Regions from separate parts of the Micromonospora sp. RB23 genome, predicted to be linked through region 4. Evidence: riboswitches for the same ligand, from Rfam matches in the RefSeq annotation. Region 4 holds a riboswitch; each other region holds the start of a gene.
What was found. Region 4 has a riboswitch for cyclic di-AMP ahead of ACTFTM_RS01510 (C40 family peptidase). Riboswitches for the same ligand answer to the same signal wherever they lie in the genome.

Region 1 (4,924 bases), 2.8 Mb from region 4:
CTCTTCTACACCTGCGGCGGCTGCTGACCGCGGTTGTGGCGGGGTGCGCGGCGGGAGCTGACCGCGTACCCGAAAGGGGTCGGCCGCCGCCGGTGCTTCCCGGCGGCGGCCCGTCGCGTCCCCGGTCGGGAAACGGTCAGGGGAGCTGCGGGTAGAGCGCGGCGACGCCGCCGGCGAGCCCGGCCTGCACCTGCCGGCTGACGTCGTCGGTGACGATCTCGTACGCGTCGGCCTCGATGCCGTCGACGCCGGCCCGGGCGATCGCCGCCGGGTCCGACTTGGCGCCGGTGATGGTCGAGGCCATGTCGGTGTCCATGTAGCCGACGTGCAGCCCGGCGACCCGGACGCCCCGCTCGGCGAGCCGGAGGCGCAGCGCGTTGGTCATCGCCCACTCGGCCGACTTCGCGGCGCCGTACGCCCCGTGCAGGGGGTAGTTCACCCAGGACAGCACGGAGAGCACGTTGAGGATCGTGCCGCCGCCGTTGCCGGCGATGACGGGGGCGAAGGACCGGATCATCGACAGGGTGCCGAGGTAGTGGGTCTCCAACTCCAGCCGGATCAGGTCCAGGTCGCCGTCGAGGAGGTCCACCCGGCTGTCGATGCCGGCGTTGTTGACCAGCAGGTTCACGTCGCCGGCCCGCTTCGCGGCGGCGGCGACCGACGCGGGGTCGGTGATGTCCAGCCGGACCGGGGTCACGCCGGGCAGGTCGACGCTGTCCGGGTTGCGCGCGCCGGCGTAGACGGTCGCCCCGCGCGAGGCGAGTTCGGCGGCCACGTGTCGACCGAAGCCCCGGTTGGCGCCGGTGACGAGGGCGGTGCTTCCAGCGATCTTCATGGGACTGCTCCAGGGTTCGTGGCGGGCCTTGTCGACAGGAACGCTATCCGGCTGACTTCTGTCAAGCAAAGTCAGCTAGGTCACGCGACCAGCGGGTGGGAATCGGGAATACGACCCGGAGGCGCACACACCCCCGCCCGTGACGACTCGTATCCTTTGCGCGAACCTCCGCACGAGCCGAGAAGGGAGACGGTGTGAGCAACCAGGCCGAGACGTTGGAGTTCCAGGCCGAGGCGCGTCAGCTCCTGCAGCTGGTCGTCCACTCGATCTACTCGAACAAGGACGTCTTCCTGCGGGAACTCATCTCGAACGCGTCCGACGCCCTGGACAAGCTGCGGCTGGCGACGCTCGTCGACAAGGATCTCGTCGCCGACACCGACGACCTGCACGTCGCCATCGAGGTCGACCGGGACGCCCGCACGCTGACCGTGCGGGACAACGGCATCGGGATGACCCGTGACGAGGTGGTCCGGCTGATCGGCACGATCGCCAAGTCCGGCACCGCCGAGCTGCTGCGCCAGCTACGCGAATCCGCCGACGCCCGCGCCTCGCAGGAGCTGATCGGGCAGTTCGGCGTCGGCTTCTACGCCGCGTTCATGGTCGCCGACCGGGTCACCCTGCTGACCCGCAAGGCCGGTGAGACCGGCGGCACCCGCTGGGAGTCCAGCGGCGAAGGCACCTACTCGATCGAGTCCGTCGACGAGGCGCCGGCGGGCACCGCGGTGACCCTGCACCTCAAGCCGGCCGACACCGAGGACAACCTGCACGACTACACCGCCGAGTGGACGATCCGCGAGATCGTCAAGCGCTACTCCGACTTCATCGCGTGGCCGATCCGGATGACCGTCGAGCGCCCGGGCGCCGAGGGCGAGGCGGCCACCAGCGAGGTGCAGACCCTCAACTCGATGAAGGCGCTGTGGGCGCGTCCCCGCGACGAGGTCGACGCCGCCGAGTACAACGAGTTCTACAAGCACGTCAGCCACGACTGGGCCGACCCTCTCGAGGTCGTGCACATGAAGGGCGAGGGCACCTTCGAGTACGAGGCGCTGCTGTTCCTGCCCAGCCACGCCCCGCTGGACATGTTCTCCCCGCAGGGTCGCCGCGGCGTGCAGCTCTACGTCAAGCGCGTGTTCATCATGGACGACTGCGAGGCGCTGGTCCCCACCTACCTGCGCTTCGTCAAGGGCGTCGTCGACGCGCACGACCTGTCGCTGAACATCTCCCGGGAGATCCTCCAGCAGGACCGGCAGATCCAGATCGTCCGCCGCCGCCTGGTCAAGAAGGTCCTCGCCACCGTCAAGGACCTCAAGGCCAACCACGCCGAGCGCTACCGCACCTTCTGGACCGAGTTCGGCGCGGTGGTCAAGGAAGGGCTGATCGACGACGCCGACAACCGCGACACCCTGCTGGAGATCCTGTCGGTCGCCTCCACCCACGACGCGGCGGAGCCCACCGACCTGGCCGGCTACGTCTCGCGGATGAAGGACGGCCAGACCGACATCTGGTACGCCACCGGCGACTCCCGGACCACCATCGAGAACTCCCCGCACCTGGAGGCGTTCCGGGCCAAGGGCCACGAGGTGCTGCTGCTCACCGACCCGGTCGACGAGGTGTGGGTCGAGCGGGTCGGCGAGTACGACGGCCGTCCGCTGCGCTCGATCGCCAAGGGCCAGGTCGACCTGGACACCGACGAGGAGAAGCAGCAGGCCGAGGCCGAGCGCGAGCAGCAGCGGCAGGAGTTCGCCGCGCTCGTCGAGTGGTTGGGCACCACCCTTGCCGACAGTGTCCGGGAGGTCCGCCTGTCGTCGCGGCTGACCACCTCACCGGCCTGTGTGGTGGGTGACGCGCACGACCTCACGCCGACGCTGGAGAAGATGTACCGGGCGATGGGGCACGAGGTCCCCTCGACCAAGCGGATCCTGGAGATCAATCCTGGTCACCCGCTCGTCGCCGGGCTGCGCAAGGCCCACGAGCAGGGCGACTCCGGCCCGGCCCTGACCGAGACCGCCGAACTGCTGTACGGGCTGGCAGTCCTCGCCGAGGGCGGCGAGCTGGCGGACCCGGCCCGGTTCACCCGTACGCTCGCCGACCGGCTGGCGCGCACCCTGTAGTCGCTCGCGGCCGGCGGGCGCCGATTGACTGATGGCCCGCCGGCCGCTGCCGGACGCGAACGCCGCCTGATCGGAAACGGTCCACCATGGTCGGTGCACAGGTGCACGTCGTCCGCAACCGCTGGGGAAGGCGCGCCGCGTGAGCCGGTGAACAACTTCACAAGCGGTGGGCGACTGTCACCCACCGTGCCTACCGTCGGTCGGGTCCGCCACCGTGGACGCCGCGACCGGCAACGCCAAATCCTGCCCCCGGTCGTCGGAAACAGAACCCGGGCAGGAGCGGGGGACCCAACGTTCCTCGGTGCATGTCACCTCGGGGTGAAGCCGCCACCGCGCGGCCGGGCTCCTCGGCCCGAACCCGACAGCTCACCTCGCCGGCGTGGAGGAAAGTTCCATGACGTCTGCGTACACCCCCCGTCATCGACGGGTCACCACCCGCCGCGTCGCCGTCGGCACCCTGGCCGTCGGCGCGGTCACCGGCGCCGTCGCCCTCTTCGGACCGGCGGCCCCGGCCCAGGCCGGCGTCAACTGGGACGCGATCGCCCAGTGCGAGTCCGGCGGCAACTGGAAGATCAACACTGGGAACGGCTACTACGGCGGGTTGCAGTTCTCCCAGGGCACCTGGGCCGGCTACGGCGGCAAGAAGTACGCCGCCCGCGCCGACCTCGCCAGCCGTGGCGAGCAGATCGCGATCGCCGAGAAGGTGCTCGACGGGCAGGGCATCGGCGCGTGGCCGACCTGCGGCCGCAAGGGCGGCTCGTCGGGCGGCTCCTCGACGAAGTCCACCGCGAAGCCCTCGACGAAGTCGTCGACCGGCTCGTCGAAGTCCACCGCCGGCAAGGAGCGGTCGTCGCGGGGTGACCAACCGGCGACCCGTAATCACGAGCGGACCGCGCCGGTGGCCAGCGGTGACACGTACGTGGTCACGGCGGGGGACACCCTGTCGGAGATCGCCGAGCGGCACCCCCGCAGCGGCGGCTGGCAGGCCCTGTACGAGCGCAACCGTCAGCTGATCGGCGCGGACCCGGGCCTGATCTTCCCGGGGCAGCGCCTCGCGCTCTGACGTACGACAGACGAACGCTCGGCCGGGTCACCGGCCGAGCGTTCGTTCGTCTGGCGCTGTCCTCGCGGAACGCGTCACGCCGCGGAGGCGGCCGTCCTCGCCTCGCGGCGGGCCATCACGTCGCCGTTCCAGCCCCGGCGCGGCGTCGGCGCGACCGCCTCGGCCGGCCAGCCGGTGGCGGCCCCGTGGCCGTCGACGGCCCTCTCGGCCGCGTCGGGGACGCCGCGGGCCAGTCGCAACGACTGCTCGGCGGTCGTACGCGCCGTGCACGGCCAGGACTGGCCGGCGCACTGGAGATTGCGGCAGTGACCCTCGTCGTCAGGCTCGTGCGCGTCGAGCACGTCGACCGCGAGCTGCCAGAGCAGCGGGTCGGTCACGTCGTGCGGGCGTTCGGCACGACGGCTCGGTCGGTTGCTGGTCTCGTCGGACATGGGCCCCCCTCGTCAGGCTTTCCACCCCAAGATTTCACCCATGTGCGATCGGCTAAACCGCCGACCTGCTGTGATGTGTCTCCGGTCGCACCAGCCGGTGACTTCTAGTCCGGCAATAGCGGCATCTCGACCCCGGGGGCGCGGCCCAGGAGCACCGCCCGGGTGAGCGCCGTCGAGCCGAAGCGGTCACGGACCGCGTCCACCGCAGCGTCCAGGTCGGCCCCGGTGTCGGCCTGGAACGGCAGCTCCGGCTGCACCGGGTTGTCGTCCAGGTTGCCCACCGAGACGCCGAGCAGGGTGACGCCGCGCCGGTCGATCTCCGGCAGGGCGGCCCGCAGCAGCGTCCGCGCGGCGGCGAGCAGCAAAGTGGTGTCCGCGGTCGCCTTGCGCACGGTGTGCGAGCGGGTGGCGCGGGTGTAGTCGCCGAAGCGGAGTCGCAGCACCACGGTGCGTCCGGACCGCCCGGCCGCCCGCATCCGCCGGG
Region 2 (4,924 bases), 2.1 Mb from region 4:
GCCGCCGCCCAGTGGATCCGCGCCGAGTTGTGGACCACCCTGCTCGCCGTCGCGTACCTGTTGGTCATCACCGCCGCCGCCGACGCCGACGTGCGGGACCGGCGCTCACCGTGGCGCTCGCGCCCACTGGTCTGGCTCGGTGAGGTCTCCTTCGCCTTCTACCTGGTGCACGTTCTGGTGATGACGAGCGTGCTCCGGCTCAGCGGCGACTGGGGGACCGGCTTCCGGGGGTGGAGGGGCCCGGCGGCGGTGCTCGGATTCCTGCTCGTGAACCTGGTGCTCGCCGGGTTGCTGCACCGCTGGGTCGAGACCCCGATGATGCGCCGGCTCGCGCCACGTCGCCCGGGCCGTCCGCCGCTCGTTCCCCGCCAGCGCACTCCGGAGGCCGGCGGTGGTGACGCCGACGTGCCGGGCGGCCCCGCCCGTCCAGCCGCGCAAGATCGCGCTCGATCCTCGTTGTAGTGGTCTCGTCAGCCGACTGAGGCCACTACATCAATGATCGAGCACGATCTTGGCGGGCACGGTGGCACCTACCAGCGCTGACTCCCGCCACCTTGTCCACCCTGGTCGGCCGGGGTCGGCGCGGCGCGGGTCGACACGCCCCTCGCCGATGCGTCCCGGCAGGCCACGACGGTAGCGTGGGGGACGTGCACCCGGTCGCGCTCACCTGTCCCCTGTGGTGGGTGGCGCGCTGGGCGACACGGGTGCTGACCAGCCTCGCCGTGCTCGCTCTCGCCCTCGGCGCGGCTCCGGCGTCGGCTGCTCCGGCGTCGGCCGCTCCGGCGTCGGCTGCTCCGGCCTCGCCGTCCACCATCGGGTCGTTCGCCCTCGCGGAGCCGCTCGCACCGTCAACCGCGGCCCTCACCACAGTCCTCGCCGACCGCGCCGTCACCGGCCGGGGCGCTCCCGAGAGGGCCGCCGAGGACCCCGCCGCGAAGGTCCGCGCCGACGCCCCGTCGGCGCGGTCGGTCGACCCGCAGCCCGCCCTGCACCGTGGTCCGGACGCGCTGCCCCGCCCACCGGCGGGCGTGACCTCGGCGTGCACGGGATCGGAGCGGCCACTCCAAGCCGCCGGCTCGGCCAGCCGGGCCTCCCGCGCGCCGCCCGCCTAGCGAGTCGGTCACCCGGGGCGGCACGCCGTCCCGCGAGCGCCGGATTATGGCGCGCCGAGCCCTCCACCACCGGCAGCGTCGCCAGGCCGAGCGCCCCCGTCACCGCACCTGACGACACACCGCCCGCACCCGCCCGTGCGGCATTTAATCGCTGACGTGCTCATGCCGAGGTGCCGACCATGGAAACCGTCGTCTTCTATGAATTCCTGACCGAGGTGCCCCAGGCCGCCGCCATCTGGTCGGCCCTGTTCCTGCTGGCGCTGACGGTCCTCGCCGTCCTGGTGGCCCGCCCGGAGCGGGACTCGCCCGGGGCCGACCCCACGCCGCCGGCACCCACCGCCCGCGAGACGGCCGCCGCCGAGATCGCCGACCTGCGGCGATACGCCGAGGAGGTGGCCGTGGCCGCGCTCCGGGCGGCGCGTACCGCCCGACGCCGCCGCGCTGACTGGCTGGCCGCTCAGGACGAGGCGCAGCGGGCCTGGACGGCGTACGACGCGGCGGACACCGCGGCCCGCCGGGTCGCCACCGCCGGGGCGCTGCCGACACCTCGTACCCCGCACACCCCCGCCGAGTACGCGGCCCGGGAGCGCTATCTGCACCGTGCCGCCATGGCGGCACACTGGCGGGGGGAGTTGACCATGGCTCAGCTCGGCGACGTGTTCGGGCGCCGGCGCGGCTGGAACCCCCGCCGGCACCCGGTCGAGCAGGAGGTGCTGCTCATCCGGGCGATCCGTGACGCGAGGCTGGCCGAGCACCGGACGGCCGTCGAGCGGGAGCGGTCGGCCTGGCGGGACGCGGAGATGGCCGCGGAGTCGGCGCGCGCCCTCGCCGAGGAGGCGTACGCGGCGGCGCTCCGGTCGCGGCCGACCCCGGTGCCGTCACGGCGCACGGCGTCCCGGGCGTCGCGTACGGCTGTCGTGGCGCGCTGGCGTCCCGCCCGGGCCGGTTGAGCCCGATCCGTTATGTGAGGCGGGTCACCGGCCGGGGAAATCGGGCGACGGGCATCATCGGCGGCCATTGCGCCCGCGATTGTGGCGGCGTTACCGGCGGCCTGTCCGGTTGTGGACCGCAGGTGCCGGCGGAACCGGTTGTGCCATCGAGTCACGTCAGCGGCAAAACGCGCAGAAATTGCGGGGCCAAGCCATGTTTACGCAGGTCGGCACGGCTTGGCAGAGTGCGTGGCGACCAGTACTGTCGTCCCGTCCGGTGCGGTAACCGATCGCAGGAGGCGACGCCGCGCCGACCCGCTCAATCGTGATCAACGAACCGGGGACCCACAGAAAGTCCGGGGTGAATCCGCGAGCCACGGCCCGCGGTAGGGCGATCTTCCCGCCCGAATCCGTCAGCTAACCCGGTAGGCGGTGACGGAAGGAGTTCCATCCTCGTGCAGCACCCCTCGACCCCCTCTTTGTTCCTTCGCCTCCACGGCGACGCGGTGTCCCCGCTCACCCACCTCGTGACGGTGAGCTGACCCCCGGGTCACCGCCCTTCCCGCCCGGCCGCGCCGGGCGCTCCCCTGAGCGGCTCATCATCCGCGGGCCACCGCCCGCGCGCTGACGCCTGCCCGAATGCCGGTCGAGCCCGGTGTGCCGCTCTCCCTGTGAACCGTGGAGGACCTCGTGAAGCACACCCTGCAACGCCAGCTCCGTCGCCTCGCGACCGAGCGTCCGTACCAGATCGTCGCCGCTTCCGCCGCGGCTCTCGCGATCGCCACCGCCACCGGCGCCCTGGTCGCCGGCGCCGACGACGCCCCCGCCGGCCAGCGCACCCCGACCACGGTCGCCGAGATGCGCAGTGACACCGTCGCCTCCCGTGGCGAACTCCGGTCCGCGGCCCCGTCGGCGAGCGCCGCGCCGAGCACCGCCGCCCCGGCCACCAGCGCCGCGTCCCCCGCCGCGAAGGCCACGAGCAACCCGGACCTGACCCGGAAGCCGACGCCGCCCAAGCCGCCGGCCACGAAGGTCCTCGACTACGACTACGAGGCGCAGAACACCTACTACAACTGCGGCCCGGCGGCCACCCGCAACGCGCTCAGCGCCACCGGCATCGACCGTACGCAGGAGGAGCTCGGCGCCGAGCTGGGCACCACCGAGATGGGCACCAACTCGGCCGAGGACACCACCCGGGTGCTCAACGCCGAGGTGAAGGGCTCCCCGTACCGCACCCGGATGTTCGCCGGCACGCCCAGCTCCGCCCAGATCGACCGCCTGCAGGCGGACGTCGTCAAGGCCATCACCGACGGTCGCGGCGTCGTGGCCAACGTCGTCGGCGACGCCACCGACACCAACGGCGGCTGGCACTCCTACGGCGGCGGGCACTACATCGCCGTCGTCGGCTACAAGGACAACGGCCGTACCGTGCGGATCGCCGACTCGGCGAACGCCGCCGACCCGGCCTACTGGGTCACCACGATCGACCTGGCCAACTGGATCGCCACCCGGGGTTACTCCGCCTGACCGAGGCGCGACATCCCACGACGCCACGGGCGCCGTCTCCCACGAGGGGCCGGCGCCCGTGGCGTTCCCCGTGTCGACGCGCGACGCCGGTGAGCGGCTCTCGTACCGGGGCGCGAACCGTGGGAGACTGCGGCCGTGGTGGATGAACCGGGTGGTCACGCCGGCCGTGAGCCGATCCTGTTGCTGCTGCACGGCATGGGGGCGACGGGTGACGTGTGGCTGCCCTGGGCGCCCCTTCTGGAGCAACACTGGCCCGGTCGGTGGCTGGCGCCCGATCTCGCCGGTCACGGCTGGTCGGCGCCGCTGTCGTCGTACTCCTTCGAGGGTTTCGCCCAGCGGGTCGCGCAGGGCCTGGCCTCCGACGACCGCATCGTCGTGCTCGGCCACTCGCTCGGTGGCGTGGTCGGCCTGGCGCTGGCGGCCCGCGCCGCCGGGCTGCCGGTGGACGCGGTGGTGGGGCTGGGCATCAAGGCCGTGTGGTCACCCGCCGAGCTGGCCCGTGCCGCGGAACTGGCCGCCCGGCCGGTGGGCTGGTTCACCAGCCGCACCGAGGCTGCCCGTCGGTACCTGAAGGTCGCCGGCCTCACCGGTCTGGTCCTCCCGGACCATCCGATGGTCGACGCCGGTCTGCGTCAGGTAGACGGTCGGTGGCGGCTCGCGATGGACAATGCCGCGTTCGCCGTCGGTGCGCCCGACCTGGCCGCGCTGCTCGCGTCCACCGACGTGCCGGTGGTGCTGGCCCGCGGTGAGCACGACCCGATGGTCACGGACGCGCAGCTCAAGGAGTACGGCGTACCGGTCGCCACGTTGCCCGGCCTCGGGCACAACGCGCATCTGGAGGATCCCGCTGCCGTGCTGGAGCTGCTGGACCCGTACCGCTGATCGGTCAGGCAGGTTCGGGCACCGGTAGTTCCCGGGCCGACGTCAGCTCCCGGCGGGCGGCGGCCAGGAACCCCTCGGCGTACGACTCGGCGGGGAAGTCGCCCAGGTAGCGGCGGCGGGTGACCCAGCGCGCGTCGGCCAGCGGGTCGGTGTCCAGCAGGGCCGTGAGTACGGCGTCCACGTTGGACATGTCGCGCCGCAGCACGTAGCCGGACCCGGCCAGCGGGAAACGTTCGGCGAACCGGTCGCCCTCGTCGCCCATGTCGGTGAGCGCGTACGGCTTCCCGGAGTAGAGGTAGTCGGAGATTACGCCGGAGACGTCGGAGATCAGCGCGTCCGAGCGGTTGACGCACTCGGTCAGGCTCAGCTCCCGGGCCGCCGCGCCGAACACGTGCTGCCGGCCGGTGCGGGCACGGTCGGCGGTCAACAGTTCGGTGAGCCGGCCCAGCTGGCGCGCCGACGCGGGGTTCTGCG
Region 3 (4,924 bases), 1.7 Mb from region 4:
GCCGCCGAGCGCGGCGCAGAGCACCACGTCGACCCCGAGGGACAGCACCATGCGGGCCTGCCAGACCCCCTGACCGCCGGGGTGCAGGTGCAGCTCCGGCTGGTCGCTCGGCTGGTCCACCGTCACCGTCAGCTGCGGTGTCGGCGCGAAGACCATCACGCCTCCGCTCACCGGTCGTCACCGTTCACGCGCCCACCCTTCGTCGCAACAGGTGATTACCCATCAGCCGAACGTAGTGGGAACGCTGCGCGAATGCCGTGACAACGCACGGTGTCCGTCCGGCCGTTGCCAGTCCCGGCGGGGTACGGGACGATCGTGCGACCAGCGACCTCGGGAGACGGTGTGCTCAGCAGCGATACCTTCAGCTACACCGTCCAGGCCCGCTGCTCGGTCGCCGAGGCGGCGGCGCTGTTGAGCGACCTGACCCGGCAGGGTGACCTGCATCCCCTGATCGTGCGGGTCCGCGAGGTGACGCCGCCCCGTCCGGGCGCCCGCGCCAGCTACACGATCAACGACCGGCTGGTCGCCGGCCCACTGCGCTTCCGCACCACCTACCAGGCGGACGTGCTGATCAGCGAGCCCGACGAGATCGTCACCGTGGCCCGCCAGTGGCCCGCCACCACCGTCCGTAACCACACCCGGCTGCGTGCCGAGCCCGACGGTCTGGTCCGCATCGACGTCGACATCACCCTGCGCGCGCCGACACCCCTGTTCGGGTACGCCTTCCGCCAGGCCCGTGCCGCGCACCTCGCACTGGCCGCGCGCCTCGGCGCGGCCCTCGACAATCCCGCGTGACCCGTCGAGGTGCCTGCGCGATCAGGCGCGCGTCGCGCCGACCGTCGCGCGGCGGCAGGGTTGGCCGGCCCGGCGGCCCCAGGGCTTGTACGTCGACAGCACCGTCGCGATGATCATGAGGGTGGTCGACACGGCGGGCGCGATCACCAGGTCGGCGCGGTCCCGCGCGGGTAGGGCGGCGCCCAGCGCGGCCGCGTGCCGCAGGTTCGGGGTGAGCAGGAACAGCACCAGCCCGACCATCACCGTCGTGATCACCAGCTTGATCACCACCCACCGGTAGCGCAGCAGGCCCCAGGGGGTGAGCAGCGCGCTGGCGACACCGATGAGCCACACGAGAACGCTCAGCGGCGCGAAGAGCACGGTGCCGACGAGCCCGGCGACCGGGTAGACCACGGCCGGATCAGCGCCGCGTTGCGCGGCGATGCCGAGGGTGAGCAGCACCAGATCGGCCCCGAGCCAGCCGAGGGACGTGACCAGGTGCAGGGTGAGCAGGGCCTTGCGGGTGGTGGGCGCGATTCGCGGCATACCCGAATGCTCCCGGCCCGACCCCGCGTCGTCGTCCGACCGCCGACGACGTCCGGGGTACGCCCGCTGACGTACCCCGGACGGCTCCGACGGTCAGTACACCGACAGGTGCACGTGGTTGGTGTGGTCGCTGGAGGGGTCGCCGTTCCCCCCGCTGTACGACTTCCAGCCGCTGCTGGGAAGCCAGATCTGCTTGAACCAGATCACGTAGAGCACCGCGAGCCGGTCGGCGTTGCGGATGAAGTACGCGGCCAGGTTGTTGCCGTACGTCTTGTCGCCGCCGGTGGCGACCCCGCCGAAGCCGCCCTTCTGCGCGGCGAAGTCGCAGGCCCGGCCCTTGGGATGCTCGCCTGAGCCGCCGTTGCGGTGACAGGAGACGTACCGGGTGAACCCGGCGGCCTTGGCCTGGTTGAGCGCGTGCAGGGTTCGGGGGGTGATGCAGCTGCTGGCCGGGGTGGGGTCGTTGATGCTGCACGACTCGGACGGCCAGGAGCCGTCGGAGTTGCGGGGGGCGGGCTGGGCGTTGGCGGTGGAGGTGCCACGGTTGGAGCCGGTGTCGGCGGCGGTGGTGCGTGCCTTGTTGTTGGCGACGGTCAGGGCCCGCTCGGCCTGCTCCTTGCGCTTGGCCATCACCTCGACCTGCTTGCGCTGCTCGCGGATCTCGCCGTCGAGGGCGACGCGGGTGCGGTTCGCCTCGTCCCGGGTGACGTGCAGGTCGCGCAGCACCCGGTCCTCGTTGGCGGCCACCACGTCGAGGGCGGCCGCCCGGTCCATGAAGCCCTCGGGGGTGTTGCTGTTGAGCAGGGCCGAGACGGTGCTGAGTCGACCGGTGCGGTACGCCACGCCGGCGATCTCGCCGACCTTGCCGTTGCGCACGGTCATCTCGGCCTCGGTGGTCTTGAGCTTGACCGCGAGTTGCTGCTGCCGCTGGATGGAGGTGTCCAGGGCGCGCTTCGCGTCGAGGTAACCCTTGCTGGCCGCTTCGAGCTGGGCCCGCAGCGCGGGGGTGCCGCCCTCCTCGTCGCCGTCCGGCGCCGCGGCGGCCTGCAGGCCGGCGGGGGGAGCGGCGGTGGCGGCGCCGATCGGGAGCGCGACGCCGAGGGTGACCATCATGACGATCAGTGCCGCCAGTCGGGCGGCGGGTGGTCGTGCTGGTGCCACTACGCATGTCCTTCCGTCAGCCGCCGACCGGGTTAGCTGACGGGTTCGGGACGGAAGATCCCTACCGCTGACGCGGATGCACCCCAGGAACATGGTTCCCCGGTTCGCCCTGGCGGGCGATTAGGCGGCGGCCGCCACCGGCGCCGGGAGGCGCCGCCGGGTGGTGGCCGGGACAGAGCCTACCGGTGCTGGTGGGGTCTGTGCAGCCGATGTGACGGAAGGTGTCTCCGCTGCCACCATCGGTCATTCACCTGCCGCGGGATCCCTCTCCCATCGTGGGTGGCGGAGCGGACGTCCCGTTTCGGGGATCTCCTGTACCACCCGCGCCGCCGATAAGGTTCCTTTGTTTGGGCCGAAAGGCCAATCGACTTATCGAGATGGATCTAGTAATGCAACTTCGCAGATCGTTGGTTGTCTCGGCGGTTGCCGTGCTTGCCGCGGCCGCCGTCATTCAGCCCGGTACGGCGGGCACGGCGGCGTCCGCCGGGACCACGGCAACAACCGCAACCGCAGCCGACGGGTGGACCGGTACGTGGTCGGCGGCGTACGAGAACGCCGGCGGGGTCTTCCCCGCCCAGACCACGACCCGCCAGATCGTGCACACGAGCATCGGTGGCACGCAGGCGCGACTCCGGCTGTCCAACGTGTTCAACACCAAGGCGCTGACGTTGCAGGACTTCCACGTGGCACGTCGGTCCTCCGGCGCGTCGATCGTGTCGTCCACGGACAGGGCGGTGACCTTCGGCGGCCGGTCGTCGGTGACCATCCCGGCCGGGGGCGAGGCGGTCAGCGACCCGGTCTCCTTCCAGGTGCTCGCCGAGTCCGACGTGGCGATCAGCTTCTACGCGCCCACCAGGGCCGAGAACGTCTCCAGCAAGCAGTTCGCCTTCTCCGACCAGTACATGGCCAACGGCAACGTCGTCGGCGCGCAGTCGCTGTCGGTCATCCAGCAGTTCAGCAGCTACTTCATCGTCTCCGACCTGGAGGTGATCAACAGCGCCGCGACGGGCGCGGTGGTCACGCTGGGCGCGTCGATCACCGAGGGGCACAGCTCGTCCTTCAACACCAACCATCGGTACCCGAACCTGCTGGCGGCCCGCCTCAACGCGTCCGGCCGAACCGTGGGTGTGCTGAACGAGGGCATCGCGGGCAACCAGCTCCTGGGTGTCGGGACCGGACCGAGCGCGCTGGACCGCTTCGACCGGGACGTCCTCGGCCGTTCGGGGGTACGGTCCGTGATCTTCGCGGACAACCCGATCAACGACCTGGCCAACGGCGCGCCGACCGGCACCCAATTGATCAACGGGCTCCGGCAGCTCATCGCCAAGGCTCACGGCGCCGGCGTCGCCTTCTACTGCGCCACGCTGACCCCGTTCGAGGGTCACTGGTCCTGGACCGCGTCCGACGAGACGGCGCGCAGCGAGTACAACACCTTCGTCCGTAGCTCGGGTTCCGGTTGCGACGCGTACGTCGACTTCGACGCCGCCACCCATGATCCGTCAGCCCCGACGAAGTTCCGGCCGGACATGGACTCGGGCGACCACCTGCACCCCAACGACCTGGGTATGGAGGCGATGGCGAACGCCATCCCGCTCACCCTGTTCGGTTCCGGCGCACCGGTTCCGGCACCGCTCACCCTGGCCCAGGCGGTCAACAACGTGGCAGTCTCCGCCGATGCCAACACCAACCCGGCGGACTTCGACGGCGGGGGCGCCAGCTTCTCCGCCGAGGCTCTGGCGACTGCCAAACTGGTCCGCGGTGGGACGGTCACCCTCAACGGCGTCAAGCTCACTTGGCCGTCGAGCGCCGGCACCGGGCAGCTGGACAACGTCATCGCCACCGGCCAGAGCGTCACGGTGTCCGGTTCCGGTAACACCCTCGCCTTCCTCTTCTCGGCGGCTCACGGCCAGGCGTCCGGCACCGGCACGATCACGTACACCGACGGCACGACGCAGGCGTTCACCCTGACGTCGCCGGACTGGTTCGTGACGGCGACACCCGCCGCGCCCACCACGCTGGTGGCCGCTGCCGCTTACCAGAACCGGCAGGGCAACACCCGCTACGACAGCCCGAGCGCGGTGTTCGGTGTCACCGTGCCGTTGGCTTCGGGCAAGACCGTCGCCCGGGTGAAGCTGCCGGTCGCGGGGGTCGCTCCCGTGCAGGCGGGAACGCCCAGCCTGCACATCTTCGCCGCCGCTGTCGGTACTCGTTCCTGACCGCGCCGCACCGCCCTCGCCAAGGGGCGGCATCGCCCGGGGTCATCGTCCTGCCTCGCGCAGGGCGGTGACCCCGGTGCCGTGCGGTCACAGACGAGCGCGCCGACGGCTGACCCTGGACGACCTCACCACTCGACGGAGCCGCACGCGCCCGGAGCGGCCCCGGGCTCGGTCTGCAGCGTGGCGTGCTCGATGCGGAAGTCGTCCCGCAGGGCGGTACGCGCCGC
Region 4 (4,924 bases):
CCGGGCCAAGTACGACGCCGAGAAGCAGAAGCTGGACGCGCTGATCGCCACCCAGACCAAGCAGCAGAACGACCTGGCGGCCAAGAAGAAGCAGATCGACGCCGAGATCAAAAAGCTCGAGGCGTCGATGCCCAAGACCACGGTCAAGACCGCCGGTTGCCCGACCATCAACGGTGTGGTCTCCGTGGCGGCACAAAAGGCGATCAAGACGGCCTGCCAGCAGGTCGGCGATCCGTACGTCTGGGGTGCCGTCGGTCCGAACGCGTTCGACTGCTCGGGCCTGACCCAGTACGCCTACAAGTCGGCCGGGATCTACCTCACCCACCACACGGGTGATCAGTGGAACGAGGGCAAGGCCGTCTCACGCGCCGACGCCCGCGCCGGTGACCTGGTCTTCTTCTACTCCGGTCTGAGCCATGTCGGGCTCTATCTGGGCAACAACCTGATGGTGCACGCCCCACGTGCTGGCAAACCGGTGCAGGTGTCCAGCATCAACACGATGCCCGTCGCCGGGTTCCGCAGACCTGGCTGACCTCTCCCCACGCACGACGACGGCCCCCGGTCACCTCGACCGGGGGCCGTCGTAGTTCTCAGCGGGGTGCGCCCACCGGGGACGGCAGGAGCTGCACGTCGGCGAGGTCGACGTACATGATCCGGTGACCGAACTGGATCTGCGCGTACCGGTTCTGCCCCCGGATCACCGTCCAGTCGCCGGGCGAGGACCCGTCGAAGGTGCTGGCCCGGTAGTACTCGCCCGGCAGCACCGCCCCGACCGCGTACCGCTGGCCGGCGGCGAGGGTGTACTGCAACGGTGAGATCGTCTGGTAGGGCACACCAGCGGGGTAGGCGGCCTGCTCCGGGTACGCCCGCCCGTAAACCGGGATGGTGGCCCGGCCGGGCTTCGGGGTGACCACCAGGCCGACGGTCCACGTCGCGGTCGGGGCGGACGCCGGGTTGTGGAACCAGGCCCGCTGGCCGAGGTACCAGATGGCCGTCCAGTCGCCCTCCCGACCGGCCAGCGCGTACGTCTGGCCGGCGGACGCGCGGGCGCCGTGGTCCGACACGTCCATCGTGTTCGGGGTGCCGTCGGGGCGCAGCGCGACGTCGTTGACCAACGGCGCGTCCGCCGACGGCGCGGTGCGCAGCAGCACCGACGAGGAGCCGCGCGGCGCGCACGGTGTTCCCGGGGTGACGCATCCGGTGAACGCCGGCTGGTTGGTCGCGTAGTCGGGGTCGATCCGGACCAGCCCGGTGGCCGGGGTGCCGGTGTCCAGGCGTGGGGCGTGCAGCAGGTCGAAGTAGTGCGTCCAGTCCCAGTAGGGCCCCGGGTCCCAGTGCATCCCCCGTACCGTCGACGCGGTGGTCCCGGGCACGTTGTCGTGGCCGATGATGTGCTGGCGGTCCAGCGGGATGCCCAGCCGCAGCGCGAGATGGCGGACGAGCTTCGCGGAGGTCCGGTACATCGCCTCCGTGTACCAGGTGCCCTGCGCGGCGAAGCCCTCGTGTTCCAACCCGATCGACTTGGCGTTGACGTACCAGTTGCCGGCGTGCCAGGCGACGTCCTTGGTCCGGACGTGCTGGGCGATGTGCCCGTCGACCGAGCGCAGCGAGTAGTGCCAGCTCACGTAGGTCGGGTCCTGGACGAGTTGCAGGGTGGTCGCCCAACTCGCCTCGGTGTCGTGGATGACGATGTACTCGATCTTCTGCCGGCCGGGCCGGTCGGACAGGTCGTGGTTGCCGTAGTCGCCGTCGCCGAATGCCGCGTAGGGGGCGGGGATCCACTCGCAGGACACGGTGCGGGGGCACTCCAACCCGTCCGGGCGGGCGAGTTGTCGCAGGCCGAGCCGGTCCAGCCAGGACCGCTCGGGTCGTACCGCGCGGGCCGGCAGCGTGACCCGCTGGCCGTCGTCGGTCAGCCGCGTCTCGCCCGCGCCGATCGTGGTGAAGACCTCGTCGGCGAAGGCCGCCGCGGCGTCGGCGCTGTCCGCGCCGGCGTAGCGGGCCACCGCGCCGTACCAGGTGGCCGGGTCGGTGCCGGCTCCGACCGGGGCGCCGACCTCCCGTTGGTACGCGGCCAGCAGCGCCGCCCCGCCCCGGATGTTCGTCGCCGGGTCGGTGCGTAGCGCCTCGACGGTGGCGCCGGTCAGTGTGGCGGCCGCGTCCACGGTCTGTAGCGCGGCGGTCGGGGGCGCGTCCTCGGTGGCGGGCGCGGGCGCGAGAGCGCGACGGGAGTCGTCGCCGCGCGGGTCCTCTCCCGGGGTGTCGTGGTGGCCGCGCCGGGGTAGGGCGGCCACGTGTCGGGCGTCGGTCAGGTGCATCGGGCCGTAGCCGCCGCTGGTGCTCGGCGTGCCGGCGTTGCTGTCCCAGCGGGACTCCAGGTAGGAGACGCCGAGCAGCACGCCGACGGGTACGCCGTACTCGGTCGCGGCGGCGGCGTACTGCTGTTGGCGGTCCGTGATGGGAGCCGCGGAGGCCGGGCCGGCGGGCAGCGGCACGGCCGCCGTGGCGGTGACGAGTGCGACGGCGAGCAGGGTCGGACGTTTCATCGAACTCCCTACATGTGAACTGGTGTCGGTCCGGTCACCTTCGCGCCGCCCGGGAGTCCGCGTCAATACCTTTCCATGTATCAAAACATGCGGAAAGAAACCTTCACCTCCGCTCGATGGACCGCTCCGATCGGTACGGAGTGTCACGGCCGCACGGGTTGCGGATCGGTAACGGCCGTCTCTACTCTGGTCATTCGTCGGCCCGGTAGCAGGTCTGCCCACCCCGGGCGGTAACGGACCGACACCGCCGAGTCGCTCGCGAGCGAGCCGGGGACCCACGTTCCCCGGGGTGAATCCGCAGTCACTGCGGTAGGGCGCCCACTTCCCGCCCGAACCCGTCAGCTAACCCGGTAGGCGGTCAGGAAGAAGGAGTACGGAACCCGGTGGCCCTCCAAGCCCCGCGGCCGTCGTCCGGACGGTCGGCTCCGGCCGACCCGACGTCGACCGTGCCGCGTCCACGCTGGTCCCGCTTCACCACCGCCCTCGCCGCCCTGGTCGGCGTCGCCGTCGTCCTGACCGGCAGCGCCACGGTGGCCCACGCCGACCCGTCCGTCGCCGAGATCGAACGACAGATCGACGAGGACTGGAACAAGCTCGAACCGATCATCGAGCGGCACAACGCCACCCGTACCGACCTGGCCCTCAAGCGCAAGCAGGCCGACGCCCTCGCCGCCCGCATCGCGCCGCTGGAGCGCCAGGTCGACGCCGCGATGGACAAGGTCAGCGCGCTGGCCGTCCGGGCGTACATGGGTGAGAACCTGTCGACCGTCAACACGATGCTCGGCAGCCGGTCGCCCAGCGAGATGGTCGGTCAGCTCGAGATGCTCGACCGCTTCGCCCACAACCAGCAGGAGGACGTCCGTCAGGTCGCCGACCTGCGCAACGAGCTGGCCCGGCAGAAGGCGCCGCTGGACGAGATGGTGGCCCAGCTGACCCGTACCGAGGCCCAGTTGGCGGCGAAGAAGAAGCAGATCAACGAGGAGATCGACCGGCTGCAGAAGCTGCGCCTCAAGGTGTACGGCAACGGCGGCGGCGGTCCGCTGCGCCCCGCGCCCTGCCCGGCCAGCTACCCCGGAGGCGGTGCCGGTATCGCGGTCAAGTTCGCCTGCGCCCAGATCGGCAAGCCGTACGTGTGGGGCGCCGAGGGGCCGAACTCGTACGACTGCTCCGGTCTGATGCTGGCCGCCTGGGCGAAGGCCGGTGTGTCGCTGCCGCACAACGCCGCCGCGCAGAGCCGGGTGACCAGGAACGTCAGCAAGGGCGACCTGCGCCCCGGTGACCTGGTCTTCTACTACAGCGACATCCACCACGTCGGCATGTACGTCGGCAACGGCTGGGTGGTGCACGCCTCCCAGGCCGGTGTGCCCGTCAAGATGAAGAGGGTCGACGACGGGCCCATCCACAGCTACGGCCGACCCGGCTGACCGACGCCGGACACGGTCAGGGCCCGTCGCGATCCGCTCGCGGCGGGCCCTTCGTCGTTTAGCTCCCGGTGGGAACGGCCGCTACCGCGTCGGCCAGGCGCGCCAGTTCTGCCAGGAGCGACTCGGCGTCGGCCCCCGCTGGCCCTGGTAACGCGACCCGTAGACCACCGAGCCGTACGGGTGCTCGGCCGGCGACGAGAGTCGGAAGATGCAGAGCTGACCGATCTTCATGCCCGGCCAGAGGGTGATCGGCAGGTTCGCCACGTTGGACAGCTCCAGCGTGACGTGCCCGGAGAAGCCCGGGTCGATGAACCCGGCGGTGGAGTGGGTGAGCAGCCCGAGGCGGCCCAGTGAGCTCTTGCCCTCCAGTCGGCCGGCGAGCTGGTCACCGAGCGAGATCACTTCAAGCGTGGAGGCGAGCACGAACTCCCCCGGGTGCAGCACGAACGGCTCGCCGTCGGGCACCTCGACCACCGAGGTCAGGTCGTCCTGCTGCATGGCCGGGTCGATGTGGGTGTAGAGATGGTTGTTGAAGACCCGGAACAGCCGGTCGAGTCGTACGTCGATGCTGGAGGGTTGGACCAGGGTGGGCTCGAACGGCTCCAGGCCCAGCGTGCCGGCCTTGATCTCGGAGACCAGGTCACGGTCGGAGAGCAGCATCGGACCACCATAGCGAGGTGGGCGGTGACCAGCGTGTCGAGGTCGCTCCTCGTACATTTGTTCGATAGAATGCCCGCATGGCTTCCTGGTCCGATTTCGCCGCAGACGAGCCCCGCCTCGCCGACGGCATCCGCGTTCTCCTGCAGCAGTACGGGCCGGGCTTCGGCTACCTGGCCACGGTCCGTGCCGACGGTGGGCCCCGGGTCCATCCGGTCTCCCCGGTCATCACCGACGAGGGTCTGTTCTGCTTCATCATCGACTCGCCGAAGCGCCGTGACCTCGAACGGGACGGCC

Region 1: it holds a riboswitch for cyclic di-AMP, as region 4 does, so the genes downstream of both, ACTFTM_RS14175 (transglycosylase family protein) here and ACTFTM_RS01510 (C40 family peptidase) in region 4, are expected to answer to the same signal.
Region 2: it holds a riboswitch for cyclic di-AMP, as region 4 does, so the genes downstream of both, ACTFTM_RS11065 (C39 family peptidase) here and ACTFTM_RS01510 (C40 family peptidase) in region 4, are expected to answer to the same signal.
Region 3: it holds a riboswitch for cyclic di-AMP, as region 4 does, so the genes downstream of both, ACTFTM_RS24595 (coiled-coil domain-containing protein) here and ACTFTM_RS01510 (C40 family peptidase) in region 4, are expected to answer to the same signal.

Annotation. Positions count from the first base shown of each region.
Region 1 is NZ_CM132111.1:3,099,473-3,104,396, forward strand. It holds gene ACTFTM_RS14160 (hypothetical protein) at 1-27, shown strand, start outside; gene ACTFTM_RS14165 (SDR family oxidoreductase) at 137-835, opposite strand; gene htpG (molecular chaperone HtpG) at 1,030-2,946, shown strand; cyclic di-AMP (ydaO/yuaA leader) riboswitch at 3,173-3,341, shown strand; gene ACTFTM_RS14175 (transglycosylase family protein) at 3,341-4,009, shown strand; gene ACTFTM_RS14180 (hypothetical protein) at 4,084-4,440, opposite strand; gene dinB (DNA polymerase IV) at 4,545-4,924, opposite strand, start outside.
Region 2 is NZ_CM132111.1:2,407,576-2,412,499, forward strand. It holds gene ACTFTM_RS11050 (acyltransferase family protein) at 1-462, shown strand, start outside; gene ACTFTM_RS11055 (hypothetical protein) at 648-1,112, shown strand; gene ACTFTM_RS11060 (hypothetical protein) at 1,292-2,062, shown strand; cyclic di-AMP (ydaO/yuaA leader) riboswitch at 2,348-2,488, shown strand; gene ACTFTM_RS11065 (C39 family peptidase) at 2,720-3,568, shown strand; gene ACTFTM_RS11070 (alpha/beta fold hydrolase) at 3,704-4,450, shown strand; gene ACTFTM_RS11075 (CDP-glycerol glycerophosphotransferase family protein) at 4,455-4,924, opposite strand, start outside.
Region 3 is NZ_CM132111.1:5,424,368-5,429,291, reverse strand. It holds gene ACTFTM_RS24610 (PfkB family carbohydrate kinase) at 1-156, opposite strand, end outside; gene ACTFTM_RS24605 (SRPBCC family protein) at 343-795, shown strand; gene ACTFTM_RS24600 (hypothetical protein) at 817-1,320, opposite strand; gene ACTFTM_RS24595 (coiled-coil domain-containing protein) at 1,414-2,481, opposite strand; cyclic di-AMP (ydaO/yuaA leader) riboswitch at 2,487-2,618, opposite strand; gene ACTFTM_RS24590 (SGNH/GDSL hydrolase family protein) at 2,871-4,697, shown strand; gene ACTFTM_RS24585 (cation diffusion facilitator family transporter) at 4,823-4,924, opposite strand, start outside.
Region 4 is NZ_CM132111.1:340,426-345,349, forward strand. It holds gene ACTFTM_RS01500 (NlpC/P60 family protein) at 1-532, shown strand, start outside; gene ACTFTM_RS01505 (N-acetylmuramoyl-L-alanine amidase) at 591-2,546, opposite strand; cyclic di-AMP (ydaO/yuaA leader) riboswitch at 2,782-2,917, shown strand; gene ACTFTM_RS01510 (C40 family peptidase) at 2,930-3,970, shown strand; gene dcd (dCTP deaminase) at 4,052-4,630, opposite strand; gene ACTFTM_RS01520 (pyridoxamine 5'-phosphate oxidase family protein) at 4,708-4,924, shown strand, end outside.